4 regions of the Streptococcus sp. 27098_8_22 genome follow, and region 3 is predicted to be linked to each of the others. Evidence: predicted binding sites of a transcription regulator. Region 3 holds the regulator's gene; each other region holds the start of a gene.
The links. Region 3 encodes Rex, which represses fermentation and respiration genes when NADH is low (regulators of the CRP and FNR family bind a similar motif). Its sites were predicted from a motif close to TTGTGAANTANTTCACAA; they were not measured.
Positions count from the first base shown of each region.

Region 1 (4,551 bases), on a different contig from region 3:
AAAACTCCAGGTCACCCAGAATTTGGTCATACAGCAGGGGTTGATGCAACAACAGGTCCTCTAGGACAAGGGATTGCGACTGCGACAGGTTTTGCACAAGCAGAACGTTTCCTTGCAGCCAAGTATAACCGCGAAGGTTATAACATCTTTGATCACTACACATATGTTATCTGTGGAGATGGTGACTTGATGGAAGGTGTATCAAGTGAAGCTGCTTCTTATGCAGGTTTGCAGAAACTTGACAAATTGGTTGTTCTCTATGATTCAAATGATATCAACTTGGACGGTGAGACAAAAGATTCATTCACAGAGAGTGTTCGCGATCGTTATAATGCCTACGGTTGGCATACAGCCTTGGTAGAAGATGGGACAGACTTAGAAGCTATTCAAGCAGCTATTGAAGAAGCTAAGGCTTCAGGAAAACCATCTTTGATTGAAGTGAAAACTGTTATTGGTTATGGTTCGCCAAACAAACAAGGAACTAATGCCGTACACGGTGCTCCTCTTGGTGCAGACGAAACTGCTGCAACTCGTCAAGCCCTTGGTTGGGACTACGAACCATTTGAAATCCCAGCAGAAGTTTATGCTGATTTCAAAGAAAATGTTGCGGACCGAGGTGCATCAGCATATGAAGCATGGACAAAACTAGTTGCAGATTATAAAGGAGCTTACCCAGAGCTTGCTGCAGAAGTGGAAGCAATCATCGACGGACGCGATCCAGTTGAATTGACTCCAGAAGACTTCCCAGCTTTAGAAAATGGCTTCTCTCAAGCAACTCGTAACTCAAGCCAAGATGCTTTAAATGTAGTGGCTGCTAAATTGCCAACCTTCCTTGGTGGATCAGCTGACCTTGCTCATTCAAATATGACTTACATCAAAACTGACGGACTTCAGGACGATGCAAATCGTTTGAACCGTAATATCCAATTTGGTGTTCGTGAATTTGCAATGGGAACTGTTTTGAACGGGATGACTCTTCACGGTGGACTTCGAGTTTACGGTGGAACTTTCTTCGTATTCTCAGACTACCTTAAAGCAGCAGTTCGTTTGTCAGCTCTACAAGGTCTTCCTGTGACCTATGTCTTTACTCACGATTCAATCGCAGTTGGTGAAGATGGACCAACTCATGAACCAATTGAGCACTTGGCAGGACTTCGTGCGATTCCAAATCTCAACGTTTTCCGTCCAGCAGATGCGCGTGAAACTCAAGCAGCTTGGTACCTTGCAGTGAAGAGTGAGAAAACACCAACTGCTCTTGTCTTGACTCGTCAAAACTTGACTGTTGAGGAAGGAACTGACTTTAATAAGGTTGCGAAAGGTGCTTATGTTGTCTATGAAAATGCAGCAGACTTTGACACGATTTTGATTGCAACAGGTTCAGAAGTGAACCTAGCTGTTTCAGCTGCTAAAGAATTGGCAAGTCAAGGTGGTAAGGTGCGCGTGGTAAGTATGCCTTCAACGGATGTTTTTGATGTTCAAGATGCAGCTTATAAAGAAGAAATCCTACCAAATGCAGTTCGTCGTCGCGTAGCAATTGAGATGGGTGCTAGCCAAAACTGGTATAAATATGTTGGGCTTGATGGAGCAGTTCTCGGTATTGATACCTTTGGAGCATCTGCCCCAGCACCAAAAGTATTGGCAGAATATGGCTTTACAGTTGAAAACTTAGTAGAACTTGTAAACAATTTGAAATAAGAAAAATCAGGGCGTTTGCTTTGGTTTTTTATTGACCTAAAATCAAGGTGCAATCTTGTAAAAACAAGTGAAATTTGATATAGTAGTTTTATCTGAATTACAAAGGAGAAAAAATAATGGGTGGGAATTTAACATTCTTGATTATGCTTGTTTTGATGTTTGGCTTGATGTTCTTCATGCAACGTTCTCAAAAGAAACAAGCTGAAAAACGTATGGAGAGCCTCAACAAACTTCAAAAAGGCTACGAAGTAATCACTATCGGTGGTCTCTACGGTACAGTCGACGAAGTTGATACTGAAAACAAAACGATTGTACTTGATGTAGACGGAGTATACTTGACTTTCGAATTAGGTGCAATTAGAACAGTTTTGCCAGTTAAAGAAGCTGTCACACCTGAAGGTGCGGTTGTTGATGGTGAAAGCGCGATTGAAGAATAAAACGGGGTGGATTTCATTCCCGTTTTTCTATGATAATGAGGAGTAATGATGAAAAAGGTTGTTTTTGTTTGCCTTGGTAATATTTGCCGAAGTCCTATGGCAGAATTTGTTATGAAATCTTTAACCGATAATTGTGAGATTGAAAGTCGAGCAACTTCATCTTGGGAACACGGCAATCCAATTCACAAAGGGACTCAGAAAATCTTTAAAACTCACGGTATTCCTTATGATTCATCAAAAACGTCGCAACAAATCTCTAAGGATGATTTTGAATATTTTGACTATATTATCGGAATGGATGAGTCCAATCTTCTTGACTTGACTCGTATGTGTCCTCAAGAACAACAGCATAAGATAGAGGCGTTCGCTTCTGAAAGTGTTCCAGATCCATGGTATACAGGTGACTTTGACGAAACTTATGATCGAGTTTTAGCTGGTTGCCAAGCATGGCTAACACGTTTAGAAAATGAGGCAAAAAATGGATAATTTAAAGAAATTCTATGATAAATACAGTGTTTATATAACACGCCCTCGTTTAGAAATTGCGACGGTAGTAGTCATAGTCCTTTGTGCAATTTTTGTATTTGTAGGGAATATGCCAAAGCAAGGGGTTTTAAAACTGGATGGTGACTCAATTGTCTACGATGGGAGCATCGTTCGTGGAAAGATGAACGGTCAAGGAACAATGACCTTCTCAAATGGCGACACCTACACTGGACAATTTAAAAATGGGACATTCAATGGCAAAGGTACCTACCAAGCAAAGGATGGCTGGGTTTATGAAGGTGATTTTGTTAACGGCCAAGCTGAAGGAAAAGGAAAACTAACTACTGAGCAAGAAGTTGTCTATGAAGGCGACTTTAAACAAGGGCTCTTCCAACAAGCACAATAACCTCCTAACAAGGAGGTCTTTTATCAAAATGATAAGAAAGCGCTTCCTTGGGTTTTGCGTTAAAAATATCATAAAAAAAGTTTGTGAAATAAAATAATTTCAATATTATTTTCACAAAGATTGATAAAAGAGTGCATAAAAACAATAGTTTGATAAAAAATTTCACAATAAATTGAAAATTCTTTGTGAAATATCTATGAAACTGTTTACAAAGTATAAAAAAAGAGTTATAATAAACTTGTGAAAAATTTAACAAAGGATAATATCCTTAAAGGCTATGGAGGAAAATATGGCTGATAAAAAAAATGTGACACCTGAAGAAAAGAAACTTGCTGCAGAAAAGCATGTAGATGGATTAGTACAAAAAGCTTTGGTTGCGCTTGAAGAAATGCGCAAATTGAATCAAGAGCAAGTTGACTATATCGTGGCAAAAGCGTCTGTTGCCGCACTTGACGCGCACGGTATCCTTGCACAACATGCAGTTGAAGAAACTGGTCGTGGAGTATTTGAAGATAAGGCGACAAAAAATCTATTTGCCTGCGAACACGTAGTGAACAATATGCGTGGAGTTAAAACAGCTGGAGTTATCGAAGATGATCCAATTACAGGTTTGACGAAGATTGCGGAGCCAGTTGGAGTTATTTGTGGTATCACTCCAACAACAAACCCAACTTCAACAGCAATTTTCAAATCCTTGATTGCTTTGAAGACACGCAACCCAATCGTTTTCGCCTTCCACCCATCAGCTCAAGAATCTTCTGCTCATGCTGCACAAATCGTTCGTGATGCAGCCATCGCAGCTGGCGCACCTGAAAACTGTGTTCAATGGATTACAGAGCCATCTATGGAAGCAACTGGAGCGCTTATGAACCACGAAGGTGTTGCGACTATCCTCGCAACTGGTGGGAATGCCATGGTTAAAGCTGCATACTCATGTGGTAAACCAGCTCTTGGGGTAGGTGCCGGAAACGTTCCTGCCTATGTTGAAAAATCAGCTGACCTTCGTCAAGCTGCTCATGACATCGTTATGTCTAAATCATTTGATAATGGGATGGTCTGTGCATCAGAACAAGCGGTTATCATTGATAAAGAAGTGTATGACGAATTTGTAGAAGAATTCAAATCATACCATACTTACTTTGTAAACAAGAAAGAAAAAGCGCTTCTTGAAGAATTCTGTTTCGGCGTGAAAGCAAACAGCAAAAACTGTGCAGGTGCTAAACTAAACGCAAACATCGTTGGTAAACCAGCAGCATGGATTGCTGAACAAGCAGGATTTAGCGTTCCAGAAGGAACAAACATCTTGGCTGCAGAATGTGCAGAAGTAGGACCGAAAGAACCATTGACTCGTGAAAAATTGTCACCAGTCATCGCTGTCCTAAAAGCTGAAGATACAGAAGACGGTCTTAAAAAAGCTCGTCAAATGGTTGAGTTTAACGGACTTGGTCACTCAGCAGCTATCCATACAAAAGACGAAGCTCTTGCTAAACGCTTTGGTACAGAAATCAAAGCAATGCGTATTATCTG
Region 1 covers NZ_JAPVZP010000004.1:9,128-13,678, reverse strand. Annotated here, with positions in the region: gene tkt (transketolase) at 1-1,695, shown strand, start outside; gene yajC (preprotein translocase subunit YajC) at 1,812-2,132, shown strand; gene O3633_RS05970 (low molecular weight protein-tyrosine-phosphatase) at 2,181-2,618, shown strand; gene O3633_RS05965 (MORN repeat-containing protein) at 2,611-3,024, shown strand; gene adhE (bifunctional acetaldehyde-CoA/alcohol dehydrogenase) at 3,314-4,551, shown strand, end outside.
Region 1: a site for Rex is predicted at 3,263-3,280, ahead of adhE (bifunctional acetaldehyde-CoA/alcohol dehydrogenase). Genes of this name have one in related genera too.

Region 2 (4,551 bases), on a different contig from region 3:
TCTTTCGCAGTTTAAAAACTGCATCATGCGAGGTCATCCCCGCTTCTTTTTTTAAGTTGATAATACCGTTCATTTATTAACTTTCTAAAAATACTAAAACTCTCCTTTGGAAATCATTATTCTGTTCATAGAGCGCATGCCCACACCCTGGCAAAATAATCAGTTGACTCCCTTTAATATGCTGTTGCAATCCAAGCGAACCATCTACGCCAAGAACATCATCTTTTTCTGCTCCAATGATTAACGTAGGGCAGTTGATTTTTTCCAAAAAAGCTAGACTATCATGTTTCAAACAAGATAAAGCCTGAATATCAATACGTTGTTTATCTTTAATATGACCAAAGATTCCCATTATTCGATAAAGGTATTTAAATTTTCCAAAGGATTTAGTCGTGTAAGAGTGACGAGCAATATCAATCATCAGATCTTTATAAATACCTGACTGACTCAGGTTTAGCCAGCAACTAATTCTCTCCCTACCTAGATTATTTAGTTTTGCAGTTGTTACAGCCAAAACTAGCTTTTCAACCTTTTCTGGGAAGTTTGCAGCTAGCCATTGAGCAATCATTCCACCTTGTGAAATCCCCATGACATAGGCGGCATCTAGGTTTAGTGTCTCCATTGCTTCCGCTACATCGACTGCCATATCCCGTGTCGTATAACCCTGCCTCAACTCATTGATTCTAGAAAAAACATAGATTTTATAGCGCTTGGCAAGTAGACGGTATGTGATTGAAAAAGGCATAGCCATACCTTTAACCGTCTGTAGTCCATCACCCAATCCTGGTATGATAACGAGAGACTTCTTTCCTTTACCAAAGGTCACATAATCCATCGTTTTTCCATTTATAGACAAGGTTTTGCTCTTTGCTGAGTACAAAAACTATTCCTCCCTCAACGCTTCAAACTTTGCCTTCATGGTTGGATTTTTTCGGGTCAATTTTTTGACAGAAACATCATCCAATTTGTTGTTAGCGAGGCGGAGTTGATTTTCTGATGTAGTCAAGAATTTCTTGACTTCTTCCATCCGCTTAATAGCCTTATCAATTTCATCGATGGCCTTGCCGAAGTTGACCGAAGCTGAATTGTAGTTCTTAGCAAAGGCTACCTTGAAAGCTTCCAAGTCTTCCTCGAAGTGCGTAATGTCAATATTTTGCTCGCGAACCAAAGCCAATTCCTGCTTGTATTTGAGAGAATTCAGTGCAGCATTGCGCAAGAGACCAATCAACTGAATAAAGAATTGAGGACGAATGACATACATCTTCTCATACTCGTGGCTGACATCGACAATCCCAATATTGAAGTAATCATCGTCAGCCTCAAGCATAGTTACCAAAACAGCATACTCACAGTTCTTCTCATGACGATCCTTGTCCAATTCCTTGTAAAAATCCGCATTCTTATGCTTCTTATCTGTCCCGTCTGCTTCATTTTTCATCTCAAACATGATGGAAATGAATTCTAGTCCATTTTCATCAAAATCACGGAAGATAAAATCGCCCTTAGAACCACGTGCTGAAACCTTGTTGTCCTTTTCAAAGTAGGCATTTGGAAAGGCAAAGCTACGAACCTTGTTGAACTCACTTTCTGCATAGTGTTCCAAACTTTCACCGATAGCCTTGGTTGATTGTTGTGCCTTGAAATTCTTGTAGAATTCAACCTGCTCACTGGCTGCCTTTAGCTGGGCTTCGTAGTTTTGTTTAACAGAAGCTAGAGACAACTCATTTTCTTTTTCTTGTAAGAGGAGCTGATTTTTAACCTGATCCCGTTCTTTCTCTAGATCAGATAAAGTCTTTTGCAGTTGGTTCTCATGCTCTAAGCGCAAGGTAGCTAGCTGATTTTCAAGTACCTGAACTTCTTTTTCTTTCTCTAGCAGACTTTGACTCGCACTTTGCTCTACTTCTTTCTTAGCCAATTCTTTTTCGGTGTCAAAGTTGTTAATTTGACTTTGAAGTTGGGCAATTTTTTGGTCTTTTTGCGCTAGTTTTGTCTGCTGTTCATTCATGGCTTTTTGCTCAGCCAAGGCCAACTCTTGCTTCATACGTTCATGCAATTCCTTGTCAAACTCTGCAGTTCGAACTTGAGAAATCAACTCTGCATATTGACTTTCATTTACTGTAAAAACTTCCCCACAATTTGGACATTTAATTTCGTTCATGATTTTCCTCTGTATTTAACATTACTACATTCATTATAGCATGGATAAACAAAAAGAAAAAGTTGGAATCAATCCAACTTTTAATCTACGTATGTATCTTCGTTCTTGTTTAAGAAAGCGTAAGGCAATCCAATCAGAAGACCACCACCGATGAAGTTACCAATAAAGGTTACACCCCAGTGACGAAGAATATTTCCAATACCGAAGTTTGCAATAGAATCAGCAGCAACACTGAACTTAACAATAGCAAATGAAGCAAAGTTTGCAGCGATGTGTTCGTTTGTTAAGAATACAAACATGTAAATGGCTGAAAGAACCAACCAAAGTTTAGCCCCACCATCTTTCACTAAAACGAAAGAAAGAATGGCGATGTTTACAAAGACATTAGCCAAAATTGCCTCAAGCAAAACGAGTTCATTTGAACGGCCCAATTTCATTTCCACAACTCCAGAAATAAAGCTATCGTGTGTTAGATTAGCGAAAGCAGCTGAATGAGCGAATCCCCAACCACCGATAAGCGCTCCGATTAAGTTAAAGAAAGTACAATATAGAAGAATTTCAGCTGTTTTTCTCCAGCTAATTTTTTTCAAAAAGCTACCAGCTGTCAAGAACATCATGTTTGATGTAACTAACTCAGCATTCAAGAACACGATATAAGCCAATCCCCAAGCGAAAACAAATGGGAAAAGGAAGCGTCCACTACCTGGTGCAATCTTATTAATCAAATCAGCACCCACAGCTCCTGCTGCTGTACTGAAGGTAAAGAAAGCACCTGCAAACATTGAACGGATAGCATACTTGAATTTACTTTGACTGTAAAGACTTTCCTTTTTCTTACAAGCAAATTCAATTTTTGAGATAAATTCTGAAGAAACCATATAAACTCCTAAAACTTTTATTTGTGAATATTATAACATAAAATCGAAATTATGGGAAGGCTTTCTTCTTCTATTTACAATATTTTTATCACTTTTAGCAATCGTTTCCATTTGCTTTTTATCAGTATCTTTAATGTTTTCGACCCTTTATTTTTAAACCCTCTATTCTATATATTTAATATATGTTTTTGTTTTAATCAATATTGAATTTACAAAAAAGTCTCTTTAGTTTTCAGCTAAAATCCATGCACTAATAATATGTTTGAATTTATAGACAGAGAAAATAACGTTTTTATCAAAAGGTTCTTTGGCCAAAAAAATCGAGGTCTGGATTTTTAGTCCCGACCTCCTCTATTATTGATTTTCATTATATTTTCAAAAGCTTGTACTAATCAACATAAGTCTCTTCATTTTTATTAAGATAAGCGTATGGTAAGCCTATCAAGAATCCTCCACCTATTAAGTTAGCAACAAAGGTGACACCCCAATGCCGGAGAATATTTGCGATTTCGAAATGCTGAACTTCATTAGAAACAATGCTAAATTTAACAATACTAAATGAGGCAAAATTTGCAGCAATGTGCTCATTTGATAAAAATACAAACATAGAAATTGCTGACAAGATAATCCAGAGTTGGGCATTGCTATCCTTAACCAAAATGGAAGATAGAATGGCAATATTTACGAACATATTTGCCAAAATCCCTTCCAACAAGACCAACTCACTAGGTCGTGCCAACTTCTTAGCTACAATCTTTGGAAGATAACTGTCGTGTGTCAGGTGTGAAAAAGCCGATGAATTAGGAAAGCACCAACCTGCTAACAGAGCACCAACTAAGTTGAAAAAGGCACAATAAAGTAAAATGATAAAGGCTTTTTTCCAATCAATCTTCTTCAAAAATGTTCCAGTTGTCAAGCACATCATATTTGAGGTAACCAACTCGGCATTCAAGAAAACGATATAGGCAAGTCCCCAAGCAAATACAAAGGGAAATAGGAAATAACCAGCACTTGGAACAATGCTATTGAGTAGATCAGCACCTATGGCCCCAGCAGCTGTACTAAAGGTTAAGAAAGCACCTGCAAACATCGAGCGAATGGCATATTAAAACTTACTTTGGTCAAATAAACTTTCTTTCTTATGGCAATAATAATAATAATCAATTTTTGAAATAAATTCTGAAGAACTCATATAAACCCCTTAAAATATAATTGTTAATATTATGACATAAAATATTTTAAGTGGAAATAAATTTTTGTCCTTTACATTTGATTGTTTTTAGTGCTAGCAAAAGCTTCAATTTCTTCTGCAGTCAACCCTACCAGCTCTGAAACCCACAAGCCGACAATATCTGACAAAACAGAATCGCAGACATATTCATTCTCACCATGACCATATTTACAAGTAAATAGTGGAGTTCTTATCGCTGATTGATAAAAATTGAAGGCTAACTCTTGCAGTTTCTCTGGCTGAAATTCGAGTCCCAACTCTTGTGCAAGTCCAGCTCTCACTTT
Region 2 covers NZ_JAPVZP010000010.1:22,270-26,820, forward strand. Annotated here, with positions in the region: gene truB (tRNA pseudouridine(55) synthase TruB) at 1-73, opposite strand, end outside; gene O3633_RS08985 (alpha/beta fold hydrolase) at 77-880, opposite strand; gene O3633_RS08990 (DUF2130 domain-containing protein) at 884-2,158, opposite strand; gene O3633_RS08995 (formate/nitrite transporter family protein) at 2,239-3,036, opposite strand; partial or broken gene O3633_RS09000 (formate/nitrite transporter family protein) at 3,425-4,228, opposite strand; gene O3633_RS09005 (hypothetical protein) at 4,300-4,551, opposite strand, start outside.
Region 2: a site for Rex is predicted at 3,058-3,075, ahead of O3633_RS08995 (formate/nitrite transporter family protein). Genes of this name have one in related genera too.

Region 3 (4,551 bases):
GAAAAGCAAACTTCTATCGGACTCATGGCTCTTGATCAAAGTGAATACTTTGATATTGTTGACTATGAGCTTGAATTAGAAGTAGAAGATGGTAAGCAAGGTAGTCTTGATTTCCAAGAATTTTTACAAGTCAATGAAATCCATTACAAAAAAGCTCCTTCGAAATTGGTTCGTTTTATAGAAAATATGAAAAAATACTGAAATAATCTTCTTTTTTTGATAAAATAAAAGGGATGAAAAATAATAGAATCTGCTGTAGAGAGCATTTATCACTAAAAGTGTTTTACTATAGCGATTTACTTAGTTTAAAGAGGACGGTTTATCGATGTCAGATACAAAAAACATGAAACTTTTCGCACTATCTTCCAACCAGGAAATTGCTCAAAGAATCGCAGATGCTGCGGGTGTTCCACTTGGAAAAGTATCTTCACGTCAATTTTCAGATGGTGAAATCCAAGTTAACATCGAAGAAAGTGTTCGTGGATACGATGTTTATATCATCCAATCAACTAGTTATCCAGTAAATAACCACTTGATGGAACTCTTGATTATGGTTGATGCTTGTGTTCGTGCTAGTGCTAATACCATTAACGTTGTACTTCCATACTTCGGCTACGCTCGCCAAGATCGTATCGCTTCTTCACGCGAACCACTTACTGCAAAACTGGTTGCAAATATGTTGGTGAAAGCTGGAGTTAGTCGTGTATTGACTCTTGACCTCCATGCCGTTCAGGTTCAAGGATTCTTTGACATTCCTGTAGATAACCTCTATACTATTCCACTTTTTGCAAAACATTACTGTGATAAAGGTTTGACTGGTTCAGATGTGGTTGTTGTTAGTCCTAAAAACTCTGGTGTAAAACGTGCTCGTAGTCTTGCTGAATATCTTGATGCTCCAATTGCCATCATTGATTATGCACAAGATGATTCTGAACGCAGTCAAGGTTATATCATCGGAGATGTCGAAGGTAAAAAGGCAATCTTGATCGATGACATTCTGAACACTGGCCGCACCTTCTCTGAAGCTGCTAAAATTTTGGAACGCGATGGTGCTACTGAAATCTACGCTGTATCCAGTCATGGATTATTCGTTAACGGTGCAGCAGAGTTATTAGATGCAGCAAATATCAAAGAAATATTGGTTACAGATTCTGTTGTGACAGAAAGTAAAAAACCTAAAAACGTACAATACATCACTGCTAGCGAATTGATTGGTGATGCCATGGTTCGTATTCATGAAAGAAAACCAGTTAGTCCACTATTTAAATAGAAATTAGGTGAGTTTTTGATTTATTTGGATAATGCTGCTACAACACCCCTGTCACCTGCAGCTATCTCAGCAATGACTCAAGTCATGCAAGAAACATATGGGAACCCTTCTAGTATTCATAGCCATGGACGCCAAGCGGGTAAACTATTACGAGAAGCTCGTCAAGAACTAGCAAGTTTACTAGGAACAAAGCCACAACATATATTCTTTACCACTGGTGGTACTGAAAGCAATAATACTGCTATCATCGGATACTGCCTTCGCCATCAAAATCGTGGAAAGCACATTATCACTACTGCGATTGAGCACCATGCTGTTCTAGAACCCATCAAATACTTGGTTGAAAATTTCGGTTTTGAAGTGACTATTTTACAGCCTGAAAATCAAGAAATTACTGCAGACCAGGTCAAAAATGCACTGCGTGAAGATACCATTCTTGTTTCTACTATGTTTGCAAACAATGAAACTGGTACACTTTTACCTGTTGCTGAAATTGGTGAAGTTCTAAAAAATCATCCAGCCGTCTATCATGTCGATGCGGTTCAGGCAGTTGGAAAACTAGAAATTCTTCCCGAAAAATTGGGAATTGATTTTCTTAGCGCTTCTGCACACAAATTTTATGGTCCAAAAGGCATTGGATTTCTCTATGCTGCATCTACAGATTTTGATTCCTACCTTCATGGTGGTGATCAAGAGCAGAAAAAAAGAGCTGGAACAGAAAATCTTCCTGCCATTGTGGGAATGGTAGCAGCTCTAAAGGATGATCTTGAAAACCAAGAACAAAACTTTAAAAAGGTTCAAAAACTAAAAGAAACATTCTTAAAGGAAATGGCTGACACAGACTATTATCTCAATCAAGGGAAAGACCAGCTACCTTATGTCCTTAATATTGGATTTCCAGGTCAACGTAATGATCTACTACTCCTTCGTCTAGATCTTGAAGGGATTTCTATTTCAACTGGCTCTGCTTGTACTGCAGGTGTCGTTCAGGTCAGTCATGTTCTTCAGGCTTTCTACGGAGAAGACTCGCCTCGCTTACATGAATCCGTTCGCGTCAGCATTTCACCTAAAAATACAGAACAAGAGATGATAACTCTCGCCAATACTCTTAAAAATATCATTGGAGGATAACTCAATGGCATTCGAAAAAACCATTAGTCTTAAAAATTGCCGTTATGATTACACACTTAGCCCAACCGTCAAAAAGTTCACTCTAAAAGATAATACTTTTTTTGAAACTAAAGTTGGGAACTATGAACTGACACGTCTTCTTGAAAAAGTCCCAAATAGTGGAGAAGGGTTCCAGCTTAAGATTATCATCAACAGAGACCTGACAGGTGCAAAAATCAATATCACAGATAAATTTGGCCTTCGTTTAGTTGACATTTTTAAGTCTGAGGAAACACATATTCACCAAGAGAAATTCTACTTCTTGATGGATAGTCTTGTTGAACGTGGTGTATTTACAAAAAGTGAAAGATAAAAGGTCGTTATGTTTCGATTAACTTACAAGGATCCTTATAAAGTTGAACGTGTGCAAGAATATGAAGATTATGAAGCACTCATGCTTTCTCTATCAGGTTGTGTAACCCTTCCTGATACGACTTTTATCACTTCATTAACACACAATGGAGTTGAGATCTATCAAGGGCTTCTTGGTGATCTCTATCGTTTTTTGAAATCTTACCACGAAAATAGCTAAACTAAGATTTTTCTTAGTTTTTTTTCGTTATTGTTGCTATTTTCACAAGCTTTATATAAAATAGTAAATAGAAAGGTTGTGATTTTGTGAAAGAAAAACAGTCTGCTATTCCTAAAGCAACAGCAAAGAGACTTTCTCTCTATTACCGTATTTTTAAAAGATTTAATGCTGAGAAAATTGAAAGAGCTAATTCCAAACAAATCGCAGAGGCAATTGGAATTGATTCTGCAACGGTTCGTCGAGACTTCTCCTACTTTGGGGAACTTGGACGACGTGGTTTTGGATACGATGTTAAAAAGCTCATGAATTTTTTCGCTGATCTTTTAAATGATAATTCTATAACTAATGTTATGCTGGTAGGTATCGGAAATATGGGGCACGCTCTTCTCCACTACCGTTTTCATGAGCGTAACAAGATGAAAATCATTATGGCTTTTGACCTAGATGACCATCCTGAGGTTGGTACCAAGACTCCTGACGGTGTTCCAATCTATGGAATCTCTCAAATAAAAGACAAAATCAAAGATAGTGATGTTAAAACTGCTATTCTTACTGTCCCTAGTATAAAATCTCAAGAAGTTGCTGAACTATTGGTTGACGCCGGAATCAAGGGTATTCTTAGTTTTTCACCTGTTCACCTACATCTTCCTAAAGACGTGGTTGTTCAGTATGTCGATCTTACAAGCGAACTTCAAACTCTCCTCTATTTCATGCGTAAAGAGGATTAGAAAGTGTAAATATTTATGAATAAACCAGTTATTGGGATTACAGGAAATGAAACCCCGCATCCAGATGATGATCTTATGATGAGTTATGCTGCAAAAGGCTTTGTTGAAGGGGTTAAGAAAGCTGGAGGTATACCCATTATCCTACCGATTGGTGATGAAGAAATGGCCAGTTACTACATTGGTTTGATTGATAAACTTATTCTAACTGGTGGACAAAATGTCGATCCAAAGTTCTACGGTGAGCCTAAAACAATCGATAGTGATGACTATCACCTTCAAAGAGATATTTTTGAGTTAGCACTCATTGAAGAAGCAATCAAACAAAAGAAACCAATTTTTTCTGTTTGTCGAGGCACCCAGCTCTTTAATGTGGCTATGGGAGGAACTCTTTATCAAGATATTGAAGACCATTGGCAGGATACTTCAGCCGAGTATACAACTCAACGTTTAGTCACCGAGCCTGATACTATTCTTCGAGATATCTATGGAGATATCTCCCATATCAACTCTTTCCACCATCAGAGTATTAAGGACCTAGCTCCAAATCTCAAGGTTGTAGCTCATGATCCTAAAGATGGAATTATCGAGGCTGTTACAACAACGGATGGTTTCCCTTACCTCGGTGTTCAATGGCATCCGGAATTTCTTTTTGAAAATCGCCCCAAAGATAAAACACTTTTCGACTATGTCGTCAATGAATTGTAAAACCTGTATCATATACAGGTTTTTTTACACCAGATCCGTCTTCTCACGGTAACTAAAATAGTCGGAATGTGAGACGATAAGATGATCCAATAAGACCAATCCCATTAATTCGCAGGCTTCTTTAACAAGCTTCGTAACATGGTCAT
Region 3 covers NZ_JAPVZP010000001.1:37,336-41,886, forward strand. Annotated here, with positions in the region: gene O3633_RS00155 (CYTH domain-containing protein) at 1-201, shown strand, start outside; gene O3633_RS00160 (ribose-phosphate diphosphokinase) at 326-1,270, shown strand; gene O3633_RS00165 (cysteine desulfurase family protein) at 1,286-2,401, shown strand; gene O3633_RS00170 (DUF1831 domain-containing protein) at 2,406-2,753, shown strand; gene O3633_RS00175 (DUF4649 family protein) at 2,763-2,972, shown strand; gene O3633_RS00180 (redox-sensing transcriptional repressor Rex) at 3,059-3,700, shown strand; gene O3633_RS00185 (gamma-glutamyl-gamma-aminobutyrate hydrolase family protein) at 3,716-4,405, shown strand; gene radC (RadC family protein) at 4,430-4,551, opposite strand, start outside.

Region 4 (4,551 bases), on a different contig from region 3:
CTAATATCTAGAGTTTGACTATAACGAAGTAGATAATAGGTATATCGTGTTAAAGGTGGTTCCCCTTTCAGATTCAAAGACTTGTAAAGAAACTCTAAACTACTTGCAATCCCTGCTAATAGAGATGCTGGAATTTTTCTATATTTGATTGGGTAACCCAAACCTTTCAAACTTTCCTCTAGCAAATCCCTAAAAGCCCTCGGTTCGCCATTAGTAATGTTATAGACCTCACCTTTTGCTTCTGGTACTTCTAAGGCTAAACGAATTGCGAGAGCAACATTTTCCACGCAAGTCATGTCCATGAGCTGACGCCCATCTCCAATTAAAGGAATACCAATTTTTTGACTAAGATTGATCACCCGTGGCAAAATGCTGGTATCTCCAATCCCAAACAGTCCCCTAGGCCTCAAGATAATACTAGGAACATCTGGATAATCCTTAAAGAGTCTCTCCGAAGCCAATTTACTACGGATATAGTTATTGAGATTATTTTCCTCTGGAGCATCACTTTCTTTGATTCCTAGTTGATCTTTTGGAGCAGCATAGATACTTGGCGAAGAAACATAGACTAAGCGCTGCATACCTGTTTGGCGACATGCCTCAAGAACATATTTAGTTCCTAAAACATTGGTCTGATAAAAATCATCCCATGGCCCCCAAATAGTTGACAGGGCTCCCGCATGAACGACCAAATCCATCCCCTTGCAAGCCTCTAGCACATCATCAGCTTTGGTCAAATCACCCTGAAAAAAACTAACCGAAGAATTCTCTAAAGAGCGACCAACCTTACTGTTTCTACCAAAAGCTCGAACCAGATAGCCATGCTCGACTAATTCTTCTACTACATATTTACCCAAGAAACCAGTGGCTCCTGTAACCAATACTTTTTTCATCATTCTTTCTCCTTATCTGCTAACAGACGGTGGATTTCGCTTTCCAAAATTTCTGTTGGATGATAGGATTGTGCAGCCTGGCGTAAAATTTCTAATTCTGACCAATCTTCTTTAGCAATTAATTTTTCAAAAGCCTGCCCAATCTCCTTGCTATTATCTCTTTTAGCTGTGAAAGCAACACCCGCTTCCACACCACGAACGGCATAATCAAATTGGTCGTAATCATGAGGCAAAATCAAAGCTGGTTTACCATAAATGATACACTGATAAAAAATCCCAGCTCCACCATGATGAATCACATAATCCATCTGAGGAATGTATTCTTTGTAAGGAAGATAAGAAACAAGGGACAGATTCTCCATCAGATTCTCACACTGAAAAGGTTCTCCACCAACTCCACGAGTCACAAAAAAGTGAAAATCAGGATGCGCTTTGGCTAGTTGCTTCGCTTGAAAGATTAGATTATCTTTGGCCCATGCCAGTTGTGTCCCACAAGTTACCAAAACCTTTTTTCGATTAGGGAAAACCGACAAATCTAATGGATAATCCTCTCCAGCCTCTACTGAAGCACCTGAAGGTCCCACCCATTTATAGTGTTTTGGGAATCCTTTTTTTAACTCTACTTCTTTCATCCCTATACCAAGGATTGAATATGGAGAATAAATAGTCTCTTGGTCTTTCTGATTGTAAAGTTTAAAATGATAACGCCTTAAGCGGTCTCGTAATAATAAAGTTACTATCCGTTTCCCCAAATGAGTTATTTTTCTTCCAAGAAACTGTTCTAAAACCTGCCAGCTATTCTGGGGAGTCCCCATTCCTCCAAAGAAACAAGGAGGTCCCCCTGTCGTTTCAATCGCAAACTGGGTCGCCATAGTTGTTATCCACGGAATCCCCATCTGCTCAGCTACAAGGCCACCAGACAGAGTTATAAAATCAGCAATAACAATATCTGGACGATTCTTTTGCCACACTTTCATTAATTGATCAGAAACTAAATTAATTAAATCAATACTAGCAGAAAGTTGATGATAGGCTGATAAAATCCCTAATTGTTCAGAGTTATTTGCTGCTTTTTCGAACTCCTCAACGTGGCCTTCTAGTATAGTAACTACATTAAAACCTGCAGCCTCAGCAACAGTTTTTTTCTGGGGGCCTGTAAATAAACGTATCTCATACTGAGGATTGTCTAATAGAGGTAGTAATAAATTCATAGTTGGATACAAATGACCACTTAAAGGGACAACTACAACATCGATTTTAATTTTCTTCATAATCCTAGCATATCAAATTTTCAAAAAAAGAACTATCACGAGGATAGTTCTTCTTAAATATTATTGGCTTTAAATCATAGGAATAGTATTTGATTCCCTAATACATTATTTAAATATTCGGGAGGAATTCGTAATGTAAGAATCTTAAATTTACTATCCCTAAAAAAATTCAAAAGTAGCTTTGCTTAGAACAATTCCTTATAGAAAGCAATGGTTTCTTCCAAAGTTGGCATGAATGGATTACCTGGTGCACAAGCATCAATCAAGGCATTCTTAGAAAGGTATTCAAAGTCAAAGTCTTTTTCTTCGATACCAAGTTCTGTCAATTTCTTAGGAATACCGACAGTTTCAGAAAGTTTTTCAATTTCAGAAATAGCATAAGCCGCACATTCCTCATCTGATTTTCCTTCGATTTGCATACCCAAGGCCTTAGCAACATTACGGAAGGCTACAGGTACACGTTTGGCATTTTCACGCTCAACGACTGGCAAAAGCATAGCACAGCAAACGCCATGAGGCAAGTTATAGACAGCACCCAATTGGTGAGCCATTGAGTGAACATAGCCGAGTCCAGCATTGTTAAAGCTCATTCCTCCAAGGAAGATAGCATTAACCATACCTTCACGAGCTTCGATGTCGTGTCCGTTTTCTACTGCACGTGGAAGATATTCTTTGATCAGCTCGATAGCTCCGATAGAGAGTTTCTTAGTCACATCATAAGCACCTGGTGTTACCAAAGCTTCAACAGCGTGAGTAAGAGCATCCATACCAGTAGCAGCAGTCAAAGCTTGAGGTTTTGAAACCATCAATTCAGGGTCATTCACAGAGATAAGAGCAAGACTGTTCTTATCAACCATTACCATTTTAACCTTACGTTCTTCATCAGTGATAACGTAGTTGATAGTAATTTCTGCTGATGTACCTGCAGTAGTATTGATAGCTACAACAGGAAGGCCTTTTTGAGCAGACTTATGCAAACCTTCATAATCCTGTGGCTTACCGCCATTAGTAGCGATTACAGAAATACAGCTAGCTGCATCCTGTGGAGAGCCACCACCGACAGAGATGATAAAGTCACAGTTATGCTCTTTCAAAGCAGCGACCCCATCCATGACATTTTTACAAGTAGGGTTAGGTTCAACATCACTAAAGATAACGTAATCAATCCCTTCATCATCTAAAGGTTTTAAAATTTTTGGCAAGATATCACTTGATTCGATATACTTATCTGTCACCAAAAGAGCCTTAGTATAGCCCAACTCCTTAACATAAGGACCAACTTCATTTACCACACCTTTACCAATAAGGTTAACTGCTGGAACGTAAAATGTTGCCATATTTTTTCCTCCTTGCGTCTTTCACGCTATATATTTAAGTTAATTATATAATATACTTTCTATTTTTTCAAATATTTGTGATTTTTTTAACACATTTTCATAAGAAAAAAGTCCCATATGACCTATAATGAAAAGCGACAAAACAACTCATTAGAAAGATTCATATGGAACCATTACATTTTATCACAAAACTACTCGAAATCAAAGACCAAAGCATCAAGATTCTAGATATCATCAATATGGTTACTCACAAGGACATCATCGCTAAACTGGATTACAATGCCACATCTTGTCCGGATTGCGAAAGTCAAATGAAGTAATTGGACAGTCTGCGAGTTCGTAAAACAGATAAAATTGACGCTGAAAAGTTGGCTAAATCTCAGCTTGTGCACAATCGTAAACCAACTTGCGTGCAGGAAGAAATTTATCAACACCTGCCTGATTTAAGCCGTTTCTATCAAAATATGACTGAAGATCTTGTTCGAGCTAAAAACCGTCTACACAAGGTCTTACAAGTCACCTTTCCTGAATGGGAAAATCTCTTATCCACACCAACTGGAGAACAATATTGGAACTTAGTGATGGCTTTCCCATACAAAGAGTTTGTATTAAGCCTATCTCAAAGTGACTTGTGTGAGATTATCCGTCAATCTACTTCCAAACGCATCTCTGAAAAGCGTATTGCTTACCTGACTGATAAACTTATAAAACTCGCTAAACAATCTTTTTGTGCGGTCAAGAAAACCTCTCCAATGCTTGAAGAGGTTCGTTACTATGCCCAAGAATGGCTTCGTCTTTCTGAACGCAGACAAGTTGTCTTAAACGACATGGTAGCTCTAGCTCAGCCTTTACCAGAGTATGATATCTTACGGTTAATTCCTGGCATCGCAGAAACCACAGCGACATCTATCATTGGCGAATTGGGAGATATTCGTCGCTTTCAGTCTACCAATCAAATCAACGCTTTTATTGGCATTGACCTGAGGCACTATGAATCTGGGAACTTTCTCACTAAGGGACACATCACTAAACGAGGTAATCCCTATGCCA
Region 4 covers NZ_JAPVZP010000006.1:101,264-105,814, forward strand. Annotated here, with positions in the region: gene O3633_RS07715 (NAD-dependent epimerase/dehydratase family protein) at 1-893, opposite strand, end outside; gene O3633_RS07720 (glycosyltransferase) at 893-2,164, opposite strand; gene O3633_RS07725 (iron-containing alcohol dehydrogenase) at 2,350-3,501, opposite strand; partial or broken gene O3633_RS07730 (ISL3 family transposase) at 3,666-3,818, shown strand; partial or broken gene O3633_RS07735 (IS110 family RNA-guided transposase) at 3,822-4,551, shown strand, end outside.
Region 4: a site for Rex is predicted at 3,577-3,594, ahead of O3633_RS07725 (iron-containing alcohol dehydrogenase). Genes of this name have one in related genera too.